3 regions of the Acidovorax sp. JHL-9 genome follow, and region 2 is predicted to be linked to each of the others. Evidence: riboswitches for the same ligand, from Rfam matches in the RefSeq annotation. Region 2 holds a riboswitch; each other region holds the start of a gene.

Region 1 (6,686 bases), on a different contig from region 2:
ACAGCGTTTCGCTTTCGGTCGGCTCCACCATCAGCGTGTTGGGCACGGGGAAGGAGAGCGTGGGGGCGTGGAAGCCGTAGTCGATCAGGCGCTTGGCCACGTCCTCGGCCATCACGCCGCTGGTGTCCTTGAGGCCACGCAGGTCCAGGATGCACTCGTGCGCCACATGGCCGTTGGCCGATGCGTACAGAGTGGGGTAATGGTCCTTGAGGCGCGCGCTGATGTAGTTGGCCGAGAGGATGGCGGCTTCCGTTGCAGCCTGCAGGCCTTCGGCGCCCATCATGCGGCAGTACATCCAGCTGATGGGCAGCACGGCGGCATTGCCCAGGGGCGCAGCCGACACCGCACCCACGCCACCGGCCACGCCGGCCGTGGCATGGCCCGGCAGGTAGGGCACGAGGTCTTCCACCACACAGACGGGGCCCACGCCGGGGCCGCCACCGCCGTGCGGGATGCAGAAGGTCTTGTGCAGGTTGAGGTGGCTCACGTCGCCGCCGAATTCGCCGGGGGCGGCCACGCCGACCATGGCATTCATGTTGGCGCCGTCCACATAGACGCGGCCGCCGTGGCGGTGCACCAGCGCGCACAGTTCCTTGACCTGGGTCTCGAACACACCGTGGGTGCTGGGGTAGGTGATCATCACGCAGGCCAGGTGCGCGCTGTACTGCTTGCACTTGGCTTCCAGGTCGGCCATGTCCACATTGCCGTTATCGTCGCACTTGGTCACGACCACCTGCATGCCCGCCATCTGGGCGCTGGCCGGGTTGGTGCCGTGCGCGCTGGCCGGGATCAGGCAGATATGGCGGTGGCTGCCGCCTTGGGCCTCATGGTAGGCCTTGATGGCCAGCAGGCCGGCGTATTCGCCCTGGCTGCCCGCGTTGGGCTGCAGGCTGATGCCGGCGTAGCCGGTGGCCTGGCAGAGCCAGGCGCGCAGCTGCTCGTCCAGTTCCTTGTAGCCTTGCAATTGGTCTGCCGGGGCAAACGGGTGCACGTTGGCGAACTCGGGCCAGGTGATGGGGATCATCTCGCTGGTGGCGTTGAGCTTCATGGTGCAGGAGCCCAGCGGGATCATGCTGCGGTCCAGCGCCAGGTCCTTGTCGGACAGCTGGCGGATGTAGCGCAGCATGCCGGTCTCAGAGTGGTGGGTGTTGAACACCGGGTGCGTGAGGTAGCTGCTGGTGCGGCGCAGCTCGGCCGGGATCAGCGGCTCCACGCCTTTCTCGAACGCGTCAAACGTGGGCAGGGCCTGGCCATCCTTGGCGAAGATCTTCCACAGCAGCTCGATGTCGGTGCGCGTGGTGGTCTCGTCGAGCGAGATGCACAGGTAGTTTTCGCAGTAAATCCGCAGGTTGGCGCCCATGGATACTGCGCGAGCAGCTATGGATTGGGTAGCGCCATCGGTTTTCAGCGAGAGGGTATCGAACGTGGCTTGCGGGCGCACGGGCGCGCCGAGTTGCTCCAGCCCCTTGGCCAGGATGGCCGTGTAGCTGGCCACGCGCCGGGCAATGCGCTGCAGGCCCTCGGGACCGTGGTACACCGCGTACATGCTGGAGATCACGGCCGGCAGCACCTGGGCCGTGCAGATGTTGGAGGTGGCCTTTTCGCGGCGGATGTGCTGCTCGCGCGTCTGCAGCGCCAGGCGGTAGGCGGGCTTGCCGTGCGCGTCCACGCTGACGCCCACCAGGCGGCCTGGAAGGCTGCGTTTGAAGTCGTCGCGGCAGGCCATGTAGGCGGCGTGCGGGCCGCCGGCGCCCATGGGCATGCCAAAGCGTTGCGTGGTGCCCACCACGATGTCGGCGCCCCATTCTCCGGGCGGCGTGATCAGCGTGAGGGCCAGCAGGTCGGCGGCTGCGATGAAGGCGGCCTGTTTGCCATGAACCTTTTCCACATCGGCGCGCAGGTCGTCGATGCGGCCGCTGGTGGCGGGGTACTGGGCCAGCACGGCGAAGTAGTCGCCGTCCAGCAGGGTGTTCCAATGCTCGGCGGAGTTGGCGAGCACGACTTCGATGCCCAGCGGCCGGGCGCGGGTCTGGATCACCTCGATGGTCTGCGGGTGCGCGTCACCAGCCACCACAAACACATTGCTCTTGCTCTTGACCGAGCGCTTGGCCAGCGTCATGGCTTCGGCGGCGGCCGTGGCCTCGTCGAGCATCGATGCGTTGGCGATCGGCATGGCCGTGAGGTCGCACACCATGGTCTGGAAATTGACCAGGGCTTCCATGCGGCCTTGCGAAATCTCCGCCTGGTAAGGCGTGTAGGCCGTGTACCAGGCGGGGTTTTCCAGGATGTTGCGCAGGATGACACCGGGAATGTGTGTGTCGTAGTAGCCCTGGCCGATGAAGCTCTTCAAGACCTTGTTTTTGGATGCAATCGCCTTAAGTTCGGCCAGCGCAGCGCTTTCCATGACCGGCAGCGGCAGGTCCATGGCGCGGCTGCGGGCGATGGAGCGCGGCACGATGGAGTCGATGAGGGCGCGGCGCGAGGCCTCGCCGATCACCGACAGCATGTGCGCTTCGTCGGCCGCGTCGATACCGATGTGGCGGGGCAGGAATTCGGTGGCGTTTTCAAGCGCGCCGAGCGGCAGGGCGGATTGCATCAACATGGGGCAGTCTCGAAGAAGGAAACAGGGTCAGGCGTTCTTGGCGAACTCGGTGTAGTCGGTTTCGCTGAGCAACGCGTCGAGCTGGCTGGCATCGCTGAGCTTGACCTTGAAGAACCAGCCGGTATTGAGCGGGTCGGAATTGGCCAGCGAAGGGTCGGCACGCAGGGCCTCGTTCACTTCGACGATCTCGCCCGAGACTGGCATGTACACATCGGCTGCGGCCTTGACCGACTCGACCACGCCCGCCACGTCGCCCTGGGCAAACGTGGTGCCCACGGCGGGCAGGTCGACGAACACCACATCGCCCAGGGCATCCTGGGCATGCACGGTGATACCCACCACGGCCGAGTTCGCGTCGGCGGCGTTGATCCATTCGTGGTCTTTGGAGAATTTGACGGTCATGGGAAAGCTCCTCAAGCAGCTAGAAGATAAAAAAGAAAGGAATCTGCAATGTAGCGGGCGCAGGCGCGGTTGGGGTGCCGCGCCGCGCAAAATTAGCCGCGGTAGTAATTGGCGGGCACAAACGGCATGGCGCGCACTTCCATGGGCACGGCCTTGCCGCGCACCATGGCGTTCACCCGCGTGCCGATGGCGGCAAAGGCGGGGGCCACATAGCCCATGGCCACGGGTTCGTTCACCGTGGGGCCCAGCAGGCCGCTGGTCACTTCGCCAATCTTCTGGCCGTCGGCGCTCTGCAATTCGGTGTGCTCGCGCACGGGAACGCGCTCCAGCGCGACCAGACCGACGCGCTTGCGCGCGAGGCTGGCGGGGTTGTCGAGCTGCGCCAGCACCTTGTCGGCCCCAGGGAAGCCGCCCGCGCGCGCGCCGCCGGTGCGGCGCACCTTCTGGATGGCCCAGTTCAGGCTGGCTTCGGGGGGTGTGGTGGTGGTGTCGAGGTCGTTGCCGTACAGGCACAGGCCCGCTTCCAGGCGCAGCGAGTTGCGCGCGCCCAGGCCGATGGGTTTCACTTCGGGCTGGGCCAGCAGGGCGCGTGCCAGGGTCTCGGCCTGTGCGGCGGGCACCGAGATCTCGAAGCCGTCTTCGCCCGTGTAGCCGCTGCGGGTCACGAAGCAGTCGCAGCCTGCGATGGAAAAATCGCCACCCGTCATGAACACCAGCTTTTCAATGCCCGGGGCCAGGCGTGACAGGGCGGTGACGGCCTGGGGACCCTGCAGCGCCAGGAGCGCGTGGTCGGGCATGGGCACCACGTCGCAGCGCCGGCCGATGCGGGCCTGGATGTGGGCCATGTCACCCACCTTGCAGGCACCGTTGACGATGACAAAGAGTTCGTTGTCGGCCACGCGGAAGAACATCAGGTCGTCGATGATGCCGCCCTCGTCATTGAGCAACAGGCCGTAGCGCTGCTTGCCCACGGGCAGGTCGATTACATCGACGGGCACCAGGCTCTCGAACGCGGCGGCGGCATCGGGGCCGACCAGCTTGAGCTGGCCCATGTGCGATACATCGAACAGCCCTGCGGCCTGGCGCGTGTGCAGGTGCTCAGCCATGAGGCCTGCAGGGTACTGCACGGGCATGGAATAACCGGCAAACGGCACCATGCGGGCGCCCAGTTCAATGTGCAGGGCGTTCAGGGGCGTGATGAGCAGGGCGGCGGCAGGTGTGGACATAAGAGCTCCAGGGCAAATGGGGGCCGTGGCACGAATGCCACGCGATTTGCCCTGCTGTCCGCTTTACCTGAGAGATTCACCGCGGCGCCCTGGCTGGCCGCGCGGCTTGCTCCTTCGGTGGATGGCCTGCACCTGCAGTGCGGACATCTCTCTCCAGCAAGGGAACGCCCGCATCGCTGCGGGCGCTTGCCAGTCCTTTTGCCTGAGCGTTCGGCTGCTGCCTGCGCCTTCGGCGGTGCCGCGCTGCCGTGCATGAAGCGACGGCGGGGCACTCTCTCCTGACGGGGGGATTCTAACTACTTTGCGTACACCAGGTCCCGAAAACTCAGCGACAGCTGCGGCACATAGGTAATGACGAGCAGGCACGCCAGGATCACGAGCACGAACGGCACCAGGTGCCCCACGATGCGGTCCAGCGAGATGCGCGCCACCGTACACGCGGCAAACAGGTTCACACCAAAGGGCGGTGTGATCATGCCCATGGCCAGGTTCACCACCATGATCAGGCCGAAGTGCACCGGGTCCACGCCGAAGTGCAGGGCCACGGGCGCCAGGATGGGCGCCAGCACGATGATGGCCGCGCTGGTCTCGATGAACATGCCAATGAAGAACAGCGCCGCATTCACGCCCAGCAGGAACAGGGCAGGGGATTGCAGCACCGCCTCCAGCCAGCGGCCGATGGCATCGGGCACGCCCGCGCGGGTGATGAGGAAGGCAAACAGCCCGGCGTTGGCAATGATGAACATGATCACCGCTGACGAGAGGGCCGACTTGCGCAGGATGGCGAACAGGTCCACCAGGCGAATCTCGCGGTAGATCACCACACCCACCACCAGCGCATAGAACACGGCCACGGCCGAGGCCTCTGTGGGGGTGAATACGCCGCCGTAGATGCCGCCCAGGATGATCACCGGCATCAGCAGCGCCCAGCCGGCCTGCAGCGTGGCACGGCCGATGGGCATGCGGCCATCGCCATCGTTCTTGCCCCAGCCCTTGTATTTGCAGTAGACCCACACGAACAGCATCAGCGCGCCACTGATCAGCAGTCCCGGGCCAAAGCCGGCGATGAACAGCTCGCCAATCGACACCTCGGCACTCACGCCGTACAGGATGAGCGGGATGGAAGGCGGGATGATCACGCCCAGTTCGGCGCTGGTGGCCTGCAAGGCCGCTGCGTAGCTGGTGGGGTAGCCATGCTTGATGAGCGCCGGGACCAGGATGGCGCCGATGGCGAACGTGGTGGCCACCGACGAGCCCGACACCGCCGCGAAGATCATGCAGGTGAGCACGCAGGTCATGGGCAGGCCGCCCTGCACGCCGCCGACGATGCTCTTGGCAAACTCGACCAGGCGGCGCGAGATGCCGCCGGTTTCCATGAGGTTGCCCGCGAGGATGAAGAAGGGAATGGCGGCCAGCGGAAACTTGTTGATCGAGGCGAACATTTCCTTCACCGAGATCAGCATGTTGGCGTTCGCAACCTGTATGCCCAGGATGGACGCAAGGCCGATGGAAACGGCCACGGAAACGGTGAGTGCAAAGCACAGCACCATGGTGGAAATCATGGTGGCGGTCATTGCGCTGTCTCCAGTTCCATGCGCAGGGGGGCGATGAGGTTGCCGATGATGCCGACGACGCAAAAGAGGCCGCCCACCGGCATGGCCAGATAGGCCCAGAACATCGAAACCGACTCCAGCCCCGCCATGCTCTGCACGCCGCCGCGCTGCGCGTAATCCCAGCCCCACCAGATGATGACGCCGATCAGGGCCAGCGCCGCCAGCGCCACCACCCAGTCGAGCACGCGGCGAATGCGTGGCGGGCTCCAGCGGTAGAGCACATCCACGCTCACCATCGCCCCCTGGCGGAAGGCGGCGGGGATGGCCAGGAACACCATCCAGATCAGGCTGAAACGGATCAGCACCTCGGTCCATTCTGCGGGCTGCTCGAATATGAAGCGCATCAGAATCTGGAACATGCCCAGCGCCGAGGCCACAGCCAGCATGGCGCAGGCGGCCAGCATGGCGCTGAACGTGGTCCAGCGCTCAAAGGTCAGAAAAGCATTTTTCATGAATGAAAACGCCCGCTGGCGCAATACCGGCGGGCGCTGATAGCTAGTGAAAATAGAGCGACAAGAAGATTATTTGTAATCGCGGATCTTGTCGAGCGCGGCCTTGCCAAACTGCTTTTCAAACTCGGCATTGACAGGGGCCAGCGTCGCCACGAACTTGGCCTTGTCGATGGTGTCGATCACTGTCATGCCCTTGGCGCGCAGGTCGGCCACGCCCTTGGCATCGTCTTCGTCCACGCGCGCCCGGTTGGCCTTGGTGCCTTCCTTGGCGGCATCCAGAAAGGCCTGCTTGTCGGCCGCGCTGAGCTTGTCGAAAGCCGCCTTGTTCATCACGAAGATGCAGGGCGAATACACATGGCCGGTGAGCGTGAGGTGCTTTTGCACCTGGTCG
Region 2 (6,686 bases):
ACAGGGTTGCATTCCAGCGGACAACCAGGCGGGAAGCCGAAGACAGTGCTCCAGCACGGCAAGGCCTTCCAACGAACTGATGCGTTGAAGGCAGAGCCATGCAGGGGGTGTTTCACTTCAGGCCGCCAGCAGGCGTGCCACATGCTCGCGCAGCAGTTCTGGCTGGGCCTGGGCGGGCGCCACGGCAGCGCCCACATTCAGCCCCACCCGGTTGAACAACCCGCGCCGGAACGGCCGCACCATGGCGCCGCCCTGTTCGATGCGGCTGAAATACGAGCCCCACAGGTTGGTCAACGCCATGGGAACCACGGGCACCTCCAGCCCGTCGGCGCGGGCACGCTCCAGGATCTTGGCGATGCCGCCCTTGAACGGCTGCAACTGCCCGTCGCGCGTGATGCCGCCCTCGGGAAAGATGGCCAGCAGGTCGCCTTCACGCAGCACCTGGGCGGCACGCTCGAAAGCGGCCTCGTACACGCGTGGGTCTTCCTTTTGCGGTGCGATTGGAATCGCCTTGGCCAGGCGGAACAGCCAGCCCAGCACCGGCACGCGGAAGATGCGGTGGTTCATCACGAAGCAGATCGGGCGCGGGCTGGCGGCCATGAGCAGCACGGCATCGACAAAGCTCACATGGTTGCAGGCCAGGATGGCGGCGCCGGTGGTGGGCAGGTGCTCATCGCCCCGCACCTTGAAGCGATAGACGAAACGCGAAAGCACCCAGGCCACGAAGCGCAGCAGGTATTCGGGCACCAGCAGGAAGATGTAGAACGCCACCACGGCGTTGGCGATGGCCGTGAACAGAAAGACCTGCGGCACCGTGAACCCCGCGCCCAGCAGCGCGCCCGCGATGACCGCGCTGGCGATCATGAACAGCGCGTTCAGGATGTTGTTGGCCGCAATGATGCGCGCGCGGTGCGTGGGCTGGCTGCGCATCTGGATCAGCGCATACATGGGCACGCTGTACAGGCCGGCAAACAGGCTGAGCAGCGCCAGGTCGGCCATCACGCGCCAGTGCGCGGACTGCGCTACAAAGGCAGTGAGCTGCATCACCTCGGAGGCCGGCAGGCTGCGCGAGGCAAAGTACAGGTCGATGGCAAACACGCTCATGCCAATGGCCCCGAGCGGCACCAGCCCGATCTCGACATGGCGGCGCGATAGCACCTCGCACAGCAGCGAACCGGTGCCAATGCCGATGGAAAAGACCAGCAGCAGCAGCGAGGCCACCTGCTCGTTGCCATGCAGCACCTCCTTGGCAAAGCTGGGGAACTGGCTGAGGAACACGGCGCCAAAGAACCACATCCAGCTGATGCCCAGCAGCGAGCGGAACACCACGATGTTCTCGTACGCCAGTTGCAGGTTGCGCCAGGTTTCGGTGAAGGGGTTCCAGTTGATCGTCAGGCCCGGGTCGGTGGCGGGGGCCGAGGGGATGAACTGCGCCACGGCACGCCCCAGCAGCGCCAGCACCACGCAGGCCACGGCCACCGTGGTGTGGCCGACGCCGGGGATGGCCACCAGCAGGCCACCGGCCACGTTGCCCAGCAGGATGGCGACAAACGTGCCCATCTCCACCATGCCATTGCCACCGGTCAGTTCGCGCTCGCTGAGCACCTGGGGCAGGTAGGCGAACTTGACCGGCCCGAACAGCGTGGAATGCACGCCCATCCAAAAGGTGCACAGCAGCAGGATGGGCACATTGCCCGACAGAAAGCCGCCCGCCGCCACCAGCATGATGGCGATCTCCAGGTTCTTGACGAAGCGGATCATGCGCGTCTTGTCGTATTTGTCGGTGAGCTGCCCCGACGTGGCCGAGAACAGCAAAAACGGCAGGATGAACAGCGCCCCGATCACCAGCCCCGCCAGCGCGGGCGGCAGCCACGACACGCTGAGCTGGTAGGTGGCCATCACCGTGAAGGCGAACTTGAACAGGTTGTCGTTGGCCGCGCCGGAGAACTGCGTCCAGAAGAACGGCGCAAAGCGGCGCTGGCGCAGCAGGGCGAACTGGTTGGGGTCTGCGTGCGCCGCATCTCTCTTTTCATCCGCCATGCAGACTGCTCCTTTGTGTTGCTGTAGCCTGCAATTTTGCACAGCCTCCATGACACACACCCTGCGCTGGCACAGGCTTGCAAGGTGCGCGCGTGGTGGCACGCGGATACACCACTTCACAACACTTCGCACAGCGCCTATGTGCGCTTGACACAGCGCCCCAATGATCAAGGCTCCCGGTTCCGCACGGAATCATTTCTGAGGAGTACACCATGGCACGCAATGCCCTCGCCGCCGCTTCCATCGCCCTGCTGTCGCTGAGCGCCCTGACGGCGGCGCACGCACAGGTCGGCGCCACCGTCATCATCCAGTCCGGCAGCCCGCAGTACCAGCGCCCTGCGCCGGCGCTGGTGCAATACCAGGCACCGCCGCCTCCGCGCCACGAGGCCGCACCCCATCCCCGGCGCGGCATGGCGTGGGTGCCCGGCCACTGGGAATGGCGCGGCCACCGGCATGTGTGGATGGCGGGCTACTGGGTGCAAGCCCGCCCCGGCTACCACTACCGCGAGCCCCGCTGGGTGGAACATGACGGCCGCTGGGCCATGCAGCGCGGCGGCTGGGACCGCGACCGGGACGGCGTGGCCAACCGCTACGACCGGGACCGCGATGGCGATGGCGTGCCCAACCGCCACGACCGCCAGCCCGACAACCCGCGCCGCAACTGATCTTGCGGCGCAGGTGGCCCCCTGCGGTTTCCCCGGGGGTCATTCCTGTTCCCAATCATTCGTGTCGAAGACACCTGTTCAAGATCTTTTCGGGGTCGCACAAGTACCTTGCCCAAAGGGTTGGAGTGCCATCGGGCGATGGCACGCCCCGGCTGCTTGCATGGGCACGAGCGAAGCCGCAGACAGTGCTGCAGCACGGCAAGGCGAAGCAACGACGCCACGGAGGGTTTGGAAAAGGAATCAGACCAGGTGCAGCTCGGCGTGGCCCAGGCCCGGGAAGTCGGCCACCACCACCGTGCCCGGCGCCACCAGCACGGTGCCGGTGCACGAGCCCGTGGTCACCCACTGGCCCGCACGCAGGCCGCCCAGGCTGCGCGCGCCCTCGTTGGCCAGCCACACCAGCAGCCGCAGCGGGTCGCCCGCCGGGTTGCCCCAGGCGGCGTGCTGCACGGCCACCGTGCCGTTGACGGACAGATGCACCGGCTGCACCAGGGGCTGGACCGCAGCCAGGTCGTCCGACCCCGAACCCACCACCAATGCACCATGGCAGGCCTGGTCGGCCAGTCGGCTGAACTCGCCCTGCTGGGCCCAGGCGGCAAAGCGCGTGTCGCACACCTCGATGGCGGCGCGCACCGATGCCATGGCCGCCAGCACCTCGGCCGGACTGTAGGGCGCGGTGCGCTCGGGCAGGTCGGCGCCCAGCTCATAGACCAGCTCGGCCTCGACCCCCATCACGGCAAAGCCTGCGGCAGGCAAATGCACTGCCTGCCCGGTGGACGCTACCGCCACCGAATCGCGGGTGAGCGCCGCGCGCGCGGGCAGCGCCCGGGGCGATGCGGCGCCCACCTTCCAGCCCGCGATCTCGCCGCGCTCACGCACCACGACGTCCTGCACGGCATAGGCCTGGGCCGCATTGCACGGGCGCAGCGCAGCGGGCAGATCGAGCGGCCGGGGCATGCGCCCCTGGCGCGCCATGGTGAGCAAGGCCGCGCTGGCAAAGGGATCAAAGGCGGTATCAGACATGGCAGGCATCCTTGGGATAGAGCTTGGCGGATTATGGCGAGGCACCAGTTGCTGCGCCCGTCCAGCATCAGCAACGATTGCCATCCATTAGCGCGCACAGCCCCCCTTTTGCGCCGCAGTGCCGCCTAGAATCGGCCTCGCAGGAGAGTCAGCGGCAACGTCCGCTTCACCGAAGGCGCAAACTCCCATACACGCTCAGGTTCCGTACTGCACCATTCAACAAAGCCGTCTGGAGAGCCGCCACGACCTACACGCGTGGCGCACCGAAGGAGCAAACCACACGCCATGCCGGCGATGCGGTGAATCTCTCAGGTACCAAGGACAGGGGGAGCGGCAGCTTGGCAGACGCGCCGGCTGTACGCTATTGAAGCAATAGCTGCTACCGCACGCCTGTCAAGCGCCAGAGCCCAGAAAGGCTTTGAAAATCATGCGCGTGATCGTTTTGGGTGCCGGCCTGCTCGGCGTGACTTCGGCGTATTTCCTGCAGCAACTCGGCCACGAGGTCACGGTCATCGACCGCCAGGCCACGCCCGGCGCCGAGACCAGCTTTGCCAACGGCGGCCAGATCTCGGTGAGCCATGCCGAACCCTGGGCCAACCCCAGCGCGCCGCTCAAGGTGCTGCAGTGGCTGGGCCAGGAAGATGCACCGCTCTTGTTCCGCCTGCGCGCCGACATGCGGCAGTGGCTGTGGGGCCTGCAGTTCTTGCGCAACTGCACCCCGGCGCGCACGCGCCACAACATCGAGCAGATCGTGCGCCTGGGCACCTACAGCCGCAGCGTGCTGCAGCAGCTGCGCGCAGCCACCGGCATCGCGTACGACCAGCGGACCCAGGGCATCCTGCACTTCTATACCAACGCCAAGGAGTTCGACGGCGCACTGGCCCCGGCCGAGCAGATGCGCCAGCTCGGCTGCGAGCGCCAGGTCATCAGCGCCGACGAGGCCGTGCGCATCGAGCCAGCCCTCGCCCACATCCGCCCGCAACTGGCCGGCGCCACCTACACGGCCGAGGACGAGTCGGGCGATGCCAACCAGTTCACACGCGAACTGGCCCGGCTGTGCGAGGCGGCGGGCGTGCAATTCCGCATGGGCCACCACATCACGGCGCTGCGCGAGGCCGGTGGCCATATCGACCATGTGGAGCTGACCAATGCCGAGGGCCGCTTTGAGCGCGTGCGCGGCGACGCCTTCGTGCTGGCCATGGGCTCGTTCAGCCCGCTGCTGGCCCAGCCGCTGGGCATTCGCCTGCCCATCTACCCGGCCAAGGGCTATTCGGTGACCATGCCGGTCAAGAACGCGTCGATGGCCCACGAGGTGAGCCTGACGGACGACGAGTTCAAGCTGGTGTTCTCGCGCTACACCAGCGCGCAGGGAGACCGTTTGCGCATTGCCGGCACGGCGGAATTGAACGGCTATGACCGCAACCTGAACCCGATGCGCTGCGAGGCCATCGTGCGCCGCGTGGAGCAGCTCTTCCCCGGCGCGGGCGATACCAGCCAGGCCCAGTTCTGGACCGGCCTGCGCCCCGCCACGCCCAGCAACGTGCCGCTGATCGGCAAGACCAAAGTGGCCAACCTGTTCCTCAACACCGGCCACGGCACGCTGGGCTGGACGCACGCCTGCGGCTCGGGCAAGGCGCTGGCCCATATCGTGAGCGGGCTGGCGCCCGAAGTGGACTTTGCTTTCACGGGCACGGCTGACCGCGCGGCACCGGGCCGCAAGATGGCCGCGACCGCGCCCAGCCAGCGGGCAGTGAACAACGCCTGAGAGGCGGACGACCTTGGGCGCCTGCGGCACCGGTGCGCAGCCGCAGGCACCCATGAAAAAGCCTGCGGTGCCCAAGGGCATACGCAGGCCATGCTGTCGGCGTGGAAGCTGGCCGCGGGGAGTTTGGCCCCTGCCAACTGCCAGCCTCACCAAGCGTCAGTGACCGCCGCCAAGGTAGGCGGCCTTCACGGCCGGGTCATCGCGCAGGCGCTCCGCCGGGCCTTGTACGGAAATGCGTCCGTTTTCCAGCACATAGCCGTAATCGGCAACCGCCAGGGCAGCTGCCGCAAATTGCTCCACCAGCAGCATGGTGACACCCTGCCCCTTGAGGCGCTCAATGATGCGGAAAACTTCCGCCACCAGAATGGGCGCAAGGCCCATGGAGGGCTCGTCGAGCAACACCACTTCCGGATTGAGCATGATGGCGCGGGCCATGGCCAGCATCTGCTGCTCACCGCCGGACAGCGTGCCAGCCAGCTGAGTGCGGCGCTCCTTGAGGCGCGGAAACAGCTCCAGAGCCCGCTCCAGGTCACCGGCCACATCCCCCCGGGGGCGGCTGCCCGTCAGGCGGGGAAAAGCCCCCAGGGTGAGGTTGTCGGTCACCGTCATGGTGGCAAAAACGCGCCGCCCTTCCGGGGAGTGCGCCAGCCCCAGCTTGGCGATGGTGTAGGCCTCCTGGCCGTCAATGCGCTTGCCGTTGAGCGTGATCTGGCCCGCGGTCGGCGCGATCATGCCGCTCACCGCCCGCATGGTGGTGGTTTTGCCCGCGCCGTTGGAGCCGATCAGCGTCACGACCTTGCCCTTGGGCACTTCGATGGAGATGCCGTGAAGCACCTGTACCTTGCCGTAGCCGGCCGAAAGATTCTGGATGGTCAGCATGTGTTGTGCGTCTTGTATCGTCGTTTCGGGGGCATCGGGCTCAGGCGGGCTGGGCCACGACGGTCTCGGCGCCACCGCCCAGGTACGCCTCGATGACCTTGGGATCGGCCTGAACTTCCGCCGGCATGCCTTCGGCAATCTTCTGGCCAAAATCCAGCACCGATACCGTGTCGCAGATGCTCATCACCACATCCATGTGGTGCTCGATCAGGATCACCGTCACGCCGTGGTCGCGAATCTTCTTGATGATCGAGATCAGCTCCACGATGTCCGGGGCGGTGAGACCGGCGGCTGGCTCATCGAGCAGCAGCAAC
Region 3 (6,686 bases), on a different contig from region 2:
GGGCGCGGTGCGCCAACATTCCATTGCCATGCTGAATTTCGACTTCCACAACCCCACCCACATCGTTTTCGGCCAGGGCCGCATCGCCGACCTGGCCAAGCTGGTGCCCGCAGCGGCCAAGGTGCTGATCCTGGTGGGCGGCGCCAGTGCCGAAAAGACCGGCACGCTGGCCGAAGTGCGCACCGCGCTGGGCGAGCGCCCGCACGCCACCTTCAGCGGCATCGAACCCAACCCGAGCTTCGAAACCTCGATGAAGGCCGTCGAGCAGATCCGTGCCGGCGGCTTCGACTTTCTGCTGGCCGTGGGCGGTGGCTCGGTGATCGATGCCACCAAGTTCATCGCCGCCGCCGTGCACTTTGAGGGCGATGCCTGGTCCATCCTGGAAAAGCGCGGCCGCAACATCACCCAGGCCGTGCCCTTTGGCGCCGTGCTCACGCTGCCTGCCACGGGCTCGGAGATGAACAACGGCGGCGTCATCACGCACCGCGCCAAGGGTGCCAAGCTGGCCTTCAGCAGCGTGCACAGCTACCCGAAGTTCTCGGTGCTCGATCCCACCAAGACCTACACGCTGCCGCCGCAGCAACTGGCCAATGGCGTGGTCGATGCGTTCGTGCACACGGTCGAGCAGTACCTGACCTACCCGGTCAACGCGCCCGTGCAGGACCGCTTTGCCGAAGGCCTCTTGCAGACGCTGATCGAGGTGGGCCCGCGCCTGCTGACGGCGCAGGAGCCCGTGTACGACGACCGCGCCAACCTGATGTGGGCCGCCACCATGGCGCTCAACGGCCTGATCGGCGCCGGCGTGCCGCAGGACTGGGCCACGCACATGATCGGCCACGAGCTCACCGCGCTGCACGGCATCGACCATGCGCGCACCTTGGCCATCGTGCTGCCCGCGCTGCTGAATGAGCGCCGGGGCCCGAAGCGCGCCAAGCTGCTGCAGTACGGCGAGCGCGTGTGGGGCATCACCACCGGCACGGAGGATGAGCGCATCACCGCCGCCATCGAGCGCACGCGCGCCTTCTTTGAAAGCATGGGTATCGCCACGCGCCTGTCGGGCCATGGCCTGGGCGCGGAGGTGGTGGACACCGTGGTGGCCCAGCTCGAAGCGCATGGCATGGTGCAGCTGGGCGAGCAGCGCGAGATCACGCCCGCCGTGAGCCGCCGTATCCTGGAAGCCGCGCTGTAAGAGCCTGTTTGCGATCCCCTGGGAGATCGTAAACAGGCTCTAACCGGCCGGGGGCGGGATATTGACCTTTTGAGCAGGGCAGGTTTTGGCGGGTGATTTAAAGTGAGCGCCTATCTTGCGGGAGAGAGGGGCGCAACCCGCCTCCGCCGAAGGCGCAAACTCCCATCATCGCTCAGGCAAGCCGGACCGCAGGAGACCATCGCCGACTGGAGAGAGGCCGCAGCCCTGCGCAATGCAGGCGGGGGTCCACCGAAGGGGCAGGCTGCCCAGGCAGCCGAAACTCTCAGGTAAAAGGACAGGGGGAGCGGCGCCGCAGGCCCGTCATGGCACGGGCCCTGCTCTCGCCAGAGTTCCCCCTGATGCCCCCATCGTCGTCTGTTGCCGCGCCTGCCCCTTCGCCCCAAAAGCACCCGATCCTGAAATTTCTCGCGGGTTTTTTCCTGGGGCTGGTCGTGGCCGGCAGTGCGGGTGGGGCCTATGTGCTGCACATGGTGTGGCAGCAGCTGCCGGAGGTGGACCACCTGGCCGACTACGATCCCATGTTGCCGATGCGCATCTATGCCAGGGACGGCACGCTGCTGGCGGAATATGGTGAGGAGCGCCGGGAATTCGTGCCGATAGGGCAGATCCCGCTGCAGATGCGCCAGGCCCTGCTGGCCATCGAAGATGCCCGCTTTTATGAACATGGCGCGGTGGACTTCGCCGGGTTGGCGCGCGCTGCGCTGCGCAATGTGGTATCGGGGGAGCATGCCCAGGGGGCCAGCACCATCACGATGCAGGTGGCGCGGGTGTTCTTTCTGAGCCGCGTCAAAACCTACAGCCGCAAGCTCATGGAAGTCTTGCTGGCCTACAAACTCGAAGCCACCTACAGCAAGGACAAGATCCTGGAGCTGTACATGAACCAGATCTATCTGGGCGAGCGTGCCTATGGCTTTGCGGCCGCGGCGTCGGTGTACTTCGACAAGACACTGGACGAGCTGACGGTGGCCGAAGCCGCCGTGCTGGCCGGGCTGCCCAAGGCGCCGTCGGCGTACAACCCCGTGGTGAACCGCGAGCGCGCCATCATCCGCCAGCAGTACATCCTGCAGCGCATGCACGAACTGGGCTATCTGGATGCGCCCGCCTACCAGGAGGCGCGGACACAGGCGCTGACGCTGCGAACGCAATACCGTTCCATCGAGCCGGCAGCCGCCTTTGCCGTGGAACAGGCCCGCAAGATGGTGCTGGAGCAGTACGGTGAAGCGGCGTATGCGCTGGGCCTGGATGTCGTCACCACCCTCAGCGTTCCCGCGCAGCGCGCGGCCACGCGTGCGCTGCGCGCGGGCATTCTGGGCGCGCAGGATGCCCGCGGCTATGCCGGCCCCGAGGGGCGCATCCAGGGCGCTGTGCCGTCCGACGAACCCAAAGCCCTGCGCGCCGCGCTGGCGCCCTATCGCGACAGCGGAGAACTGCGTGCCGCCCTGGTGCATGCGGCGTCCGAGGCCGAGGGCATTGCCGCGTGGCTGCGCGATGGCACGCCGGTGCGGATACCGCGCAGCCGGCTCAGCGCCAGCGCACGTGCCGCCCTCAAGCCCGATGCGCCAGCGCGGCAGCGCATAGCGCCGGGCGCGGTGATTCGCGTCGTGGCCGATGCCCGCCAAAGGTGGGATTTGGGCCAGTTGCCGGGCATGGAGGGCGCGCTGGTCTCCATGGACACGGAAACCGGCGATATCCTGGCGCTCACGGGGGGCTTCGACTACGCCTTCAACCAGTTCGACCATGCCGTGCAGGCCTTTCGCCAGCCGGGCTCGACCTTCAAGCCGTTCATCTATTCGGCGGCGCTGGAAAAGGGCTATGCCCCGGGCACCTTGATCGACGATACACAGCGTGTCGTAACCCCTGCCGCCCGCGGCCGCCCCGCCTGGAGCCCGCGCAACTACGGCGGCAACTACGAGGGCTTCATCACCGCGCGGCGCGGCCTGGTGCGCTCCAAGAACCTGGTGGCCGTCAACCTGATGGACGCGGCCGGGGTTCAGTACGTGCAGGAGTTCGCCACCCGCTTCGGCTTCTTGCCCGAACGCAATCCGCCCCGGCTGCCGCTGGCCCTGGGGGCGGGCGCCATCACGCCGCTGCAGCTGACGCAGGCCTATGCCGTGTTTGCCAACGGCGGCACCCTGGTGCAGCCCCGGCTGATCCACCAGGTGAGCGAGCGCGGTGGCGCGGTGCTGTATGCAGCGAACGCGCCATCGCCCCGTGCGACCGTGGTGTCCGAGCGCAATGCCTTCGTGCTGGACAGCATGCTGCGCGACGTGGTGCAGCACGGCACGGGCCGGCGTGCGAAGGCGCTGGGCCGCCCCGATGTGGCCGGCAAGACCGGCACCTCCAACGATGCGCGGGATGTGTGGTTTGCCGGCTACTCATCGGGCGTGGCCTCTGTCGTGTGGATGGGCTACGACCAGCCGCGCAGCCTGGGCCGGCACACCGGGGGCACCCTGGCCCTGCCCGTGTGGACAGAGTACATGGCCGAGGCGGTGCGGGGGCGCACGCCGGTATCGCGCACCCTGCCGCTGGACCTGATGCGCTTCGGCGAGGACTATGTGTACCCGGAATACGTCTTCGGGACCTGCGTGGATGACCGCAAGGCCTTTGTCCAAAGCCCCTTCGAGTGCGGTCCGGACGGGCGCCGCCCAAGGGCGGGAAATTCTGCCGATATGGGGTAAGAGTGGCCGATGGCGCTTGATATGTAAGCGCCAATAGCTATAAATACAGGAGTATTTTTAAGGCAAGAAAGGCAACGCACCGTCAGGCCGGCACGGCGTGGGCCTCCACCTCCACCAGGCAGTCGTAGAACGTCGGCGCCCGCCCCAGGTCGGTCAGGGCCTGGCTGGTGACCTCGTTTACATTCGTCCCATCCAGCCCCAGCTTGCGCCACCAGATGCCCAGGCCGTTCACAACCCCGGGCCGCGCGCGGCGCGAGACGGTGGCGTGGCACAGGTAGCTGCCCCGGTCGTTGAAAACGCGCACCACGGCGCCATCGGCAATGCCGCGTGTGGCGGCGTCATCGGGGTGGATCTCCAGCACCGGGCGACCCTCGATGGCGCGCAGGCTCTGCACGTTGACGAAGGTGGAGTTCAGAAAATTGCGCGCCGGCGGCGAGATCATGGCCAGCGGGTAGCGGGCGTCGGTGCCCTGCAGCTCGTGGTTGGGCAGGTGGTCGGGCAGGCCGTCCAGGCCCTGCGCGGCCAGGCGGGCGCTGAAGAATTCGCACTTGCCGCTGGGCGTGGGAAAGCCGCCTTCGGCAAACGGCGCATCGGGCAGCGCCAGTGTGGCAAAGCCCTGGGTTTCGAGCAGCGCGTAGTCCACGGCGTCGCCAAAGGCCTGGCGGCACAGGGCTTCGTCGCTGTCGGCAAAGCAGGGCTCGGTGAAGCCCATGCGCGCGGCCAGGTCGCGGAAGATCTGCGCGTTGCTGCGCGCCTGGCCCCGGGGCGCAATGGCCGGGCGGTTGAGCAGCACGTCGGTGTGGCCGTAGGCCAGGTGCACGTCGCGGTGCTCCAGCTGCGTGGTGGCGGGCAGGATGTAGTCGGCATAGTCCGCCGTGTCGGTGCGGAAATGCTCCAGCACCACGGTGAACAGGTCTTCGCGCGCGAAGCCGCGCACCACCTTGCTGGAGTCGGGCGCCACGGCCACGGGGTTGCTGTTGTAGACCACCAGGGCCTCGATGCGGGGGCCAAAGCCGGGCGCGGTGTCGCGCAGCAGGTCGTCGCCAATCTGCACCATGTTGAGCATGCGCGGTGTGCGCGCGGGCATCAGGTCGGGGCGCTGCAGCACCGCGCGCTGCACCGGGAACTGGCCCGAGCTCGACAGCAGCATGCCGCCGGCGCGGTGGCGCCAGGCGCCCGTCAGCGCGGGCAGGCAGGCCACGGCGCGCACCGCGTTGCCGCCGCCGCGCACGCGCTGCATGCCGTAGTTCAGGCGGATGGCGGCGGGCTGGGTGGTGCCGTAGTCCTGGGCCAGCTGGCGGATCTGCTCCACCGGTACACCGCAGACCTCGGCGGCGCGCTCGGGCGGCCATTGCAGGGCGCGCTCGCGCAGCTGGTCCCAGCCCAGGGTGTATTGGGCGATGTAGTCGGGGTCCAGCCAGTCGTTCTGGATCAGCTCGTGCATCAGCGCCAGGGCCAGCGCGGCATCGGTGCCGGGGCGGAGCTGGATGTGCTCATGGCATTTGTCGGCGGTCTCGGTCTTGCGTGGGTCGATGCACACCAGCCGGGCACCATTGCGCTTGGCCTGCTGGGCATAGCGCCAGAAATGCAGGTTGCTGCCAATCGAGTTGCTGCCCCAGATGAGGATGAGCCTGGATTCGGCGAAGAATTCCACCTTCATGCCCAGCTTGCCGCCCAGGGTCTGCACCAGTGCTTCGGCACCGGCCGAGGCGCAGATGGTGCGGTCGAGCTGCGAGGCGCCCAGGCGGTGAAAGAAGCGCCGGTCCATGCTCTCGCCCTGCACCAGGCCCATGGTACCGGCGTAGCTGTAGGGCAGGATGGCTTCGGGGGCGCGTGCCGCAATGCTTTGCAGGCGCTGCGCGATGTCGGCCAGTGCCTCGTCCCAGCCCACCGGGGCAAACTGCCCGCTGCCCTTGGGGCCGGTGCGCCTGAGCGGGGTGAGGATGCGCTCGGGGTGGTAGCTGCGCTCGGTGTATTTCGACACCTTGGCGCACAGCACGCCGTCGGTGTGCGGGTGGTCGGGGTTGCCCTGCACGCGGGTGGCCACGCCGTTTTCCACGGTGGTGATCAGGGCGCAGGTATCGGGGCAGTCGTGGGGGCAGGCCCCACGCACCTGCGCCTGTATCGGCGCAGGCTGTGGGGTATTTGCGGTAGAAGACGGGGGCATACGGTGGGTGGTCGTTAAACTGGCAGAAGGGGGTGATCGAAGCGTGCATATCTTGCGCCAGATCCAGGGAGACTGCGCGCCGGCAGCGCAGGGGGATCGCCCTCGATTCACAAGAAAAGAGATTTCACCATGAACCAATCCGTCATCGGGCGCAGACAATTTTCGGTGGGCCTGGGCGCAGCAGCGCTGGGTGGCTTCAATCTGGCCCGGGCGCAGGGCGAGGGCCGCATCGTGCTGGGGCAGTCGGCCGCCTTCACGGGCCCCGCGGCGCAGCTGGGTATCCAGTTCAACCTGGGGGCCAAGCTCTTTTTCGACCGGCTCAACGCCCAGGGCGGCGTGGGCCGGCGCATGGTGGAAATTCGCACCATGGACGACGGCTACGAACCCGACCGCTGCGCCGAAAACACCCGAAAGCTCATTGCCGACGATGTGTTCGCGCTGTTTGGCTACATCGGCACGCCCACCAGCCTGGCGGCACTGCCGATTTTCACCCAGGCCAAGGTGCCGTTTTTTGGCCCCTTCACGGGCGCCGAGGCCCTGCGCCAGCCCTTCAACCGCCTGATTTTCCATGTGCGCGCGTCCTACTACGACGAAACCGCGCTCATCGTGCGCCAGCTCACCAACCTGGGGC

Evidence for each region. Region 2 has a riboswitch for glycine ahead of K225_RS0104450 (D-amino acid dehydrogenase). Riboswitches for the same ligand answer to the same signal wherever they lie in the genome.
Region 1: linked by a shared signal. The riboswitch ahead of gcvT (glycine cleavage system aminomethyltransferase GcvT) and the one ahead of K225_RS0104450 (D-amino acid dehydrogenase) in region 2 are both predicted to bind glycine.
Region 3: linked by a shared signal. The riboswitch ahead of K225_RS0109915 (penicillin-binding protein 1A) and the one ahead of K225_RS0104450 (D-amino acid dehydrogenase) in region 2 are both predicted to bind glycine.

The regions. Positions count from the first base shown of each region.
Region 1 covers NZ_AUEX01000003.1:170,913-177,598, reverse strand. Annotated here, with positions in the region: gene gcvP (aminomethyl-transferring glycine dehydrogenase) at 1-2,602, opposite strand, end outside; gene gcvH (glycine cleavage system protein GcvH) at 2,630-3,004, opposite strand; gene gcvT (glycine cleavage system aminomethyltransferase GcvT) at 3,097-4,230, opposite strand; glycine riboswitch at 4,275-4,397, opposite strand; glycine riboswitch at 4,411-4,521, opposite strand; gene K225_RS0103700 (TRAP transporter large permease) at 4,527-5,804, opposite strand; gene K225_RS0103695 (TRAP transporter small permease) at 5,801-6,295, opposite strand; gene K225_RS0103690 (TRAP transporter substrate-binding protein) at 6,365-6,686, opposite strand, start outside.
Region 2 covers NZ_AUEX01000004.1:66,830-73,515, forward strand. Annotated here, with positions in the region: gene K225_RS0104435 (MFS transporter) at 118-2,040, opposite strand; gene K225_RS0104440 (YXWGXW repeat-containing protein) at 2,253-2,705, shown strand; gene K225_RS0104445 (2-keto-4-pentenoate hydratase) at 2,946-3,728, opposite strand; glycine riboswitch at 3,948-4,063, shown strand; gene K225_RS0104450 (D-amino acid dehydrogenase) at 4,156-5,493, shown strand; gene K225_RS0104455 (ABC transporter ATP-binding protein) at 5,650-6,372, opposite strand; gene K225_RS0104460 (ATP-binding cassette domain-containing protein) at 6,413-6,686, opposite strand, start outside.
Region 3 covers NZ_AUEX01000012.1:94,651-101,336, reverse strand. Annotated here, with positions in the region: gene K225_RS0109920 (iron-containing alcohol dehydrogenase) at 29-1,189, shown strand; glycine riboswitch at 1,298-1,388, shown strand; gene K225_RS0109915 (penicillin-binding protein 1A) at 1,513-3,888, shown strand; gene K225_RS0109910 (molybdopterin-dependent oxidoreductase) at 3,971-6,055, opposite strand; gene K225_RS0109905 (ABC transporter substrate-binding protein) at 6,185-6,686, shown strand, end outside.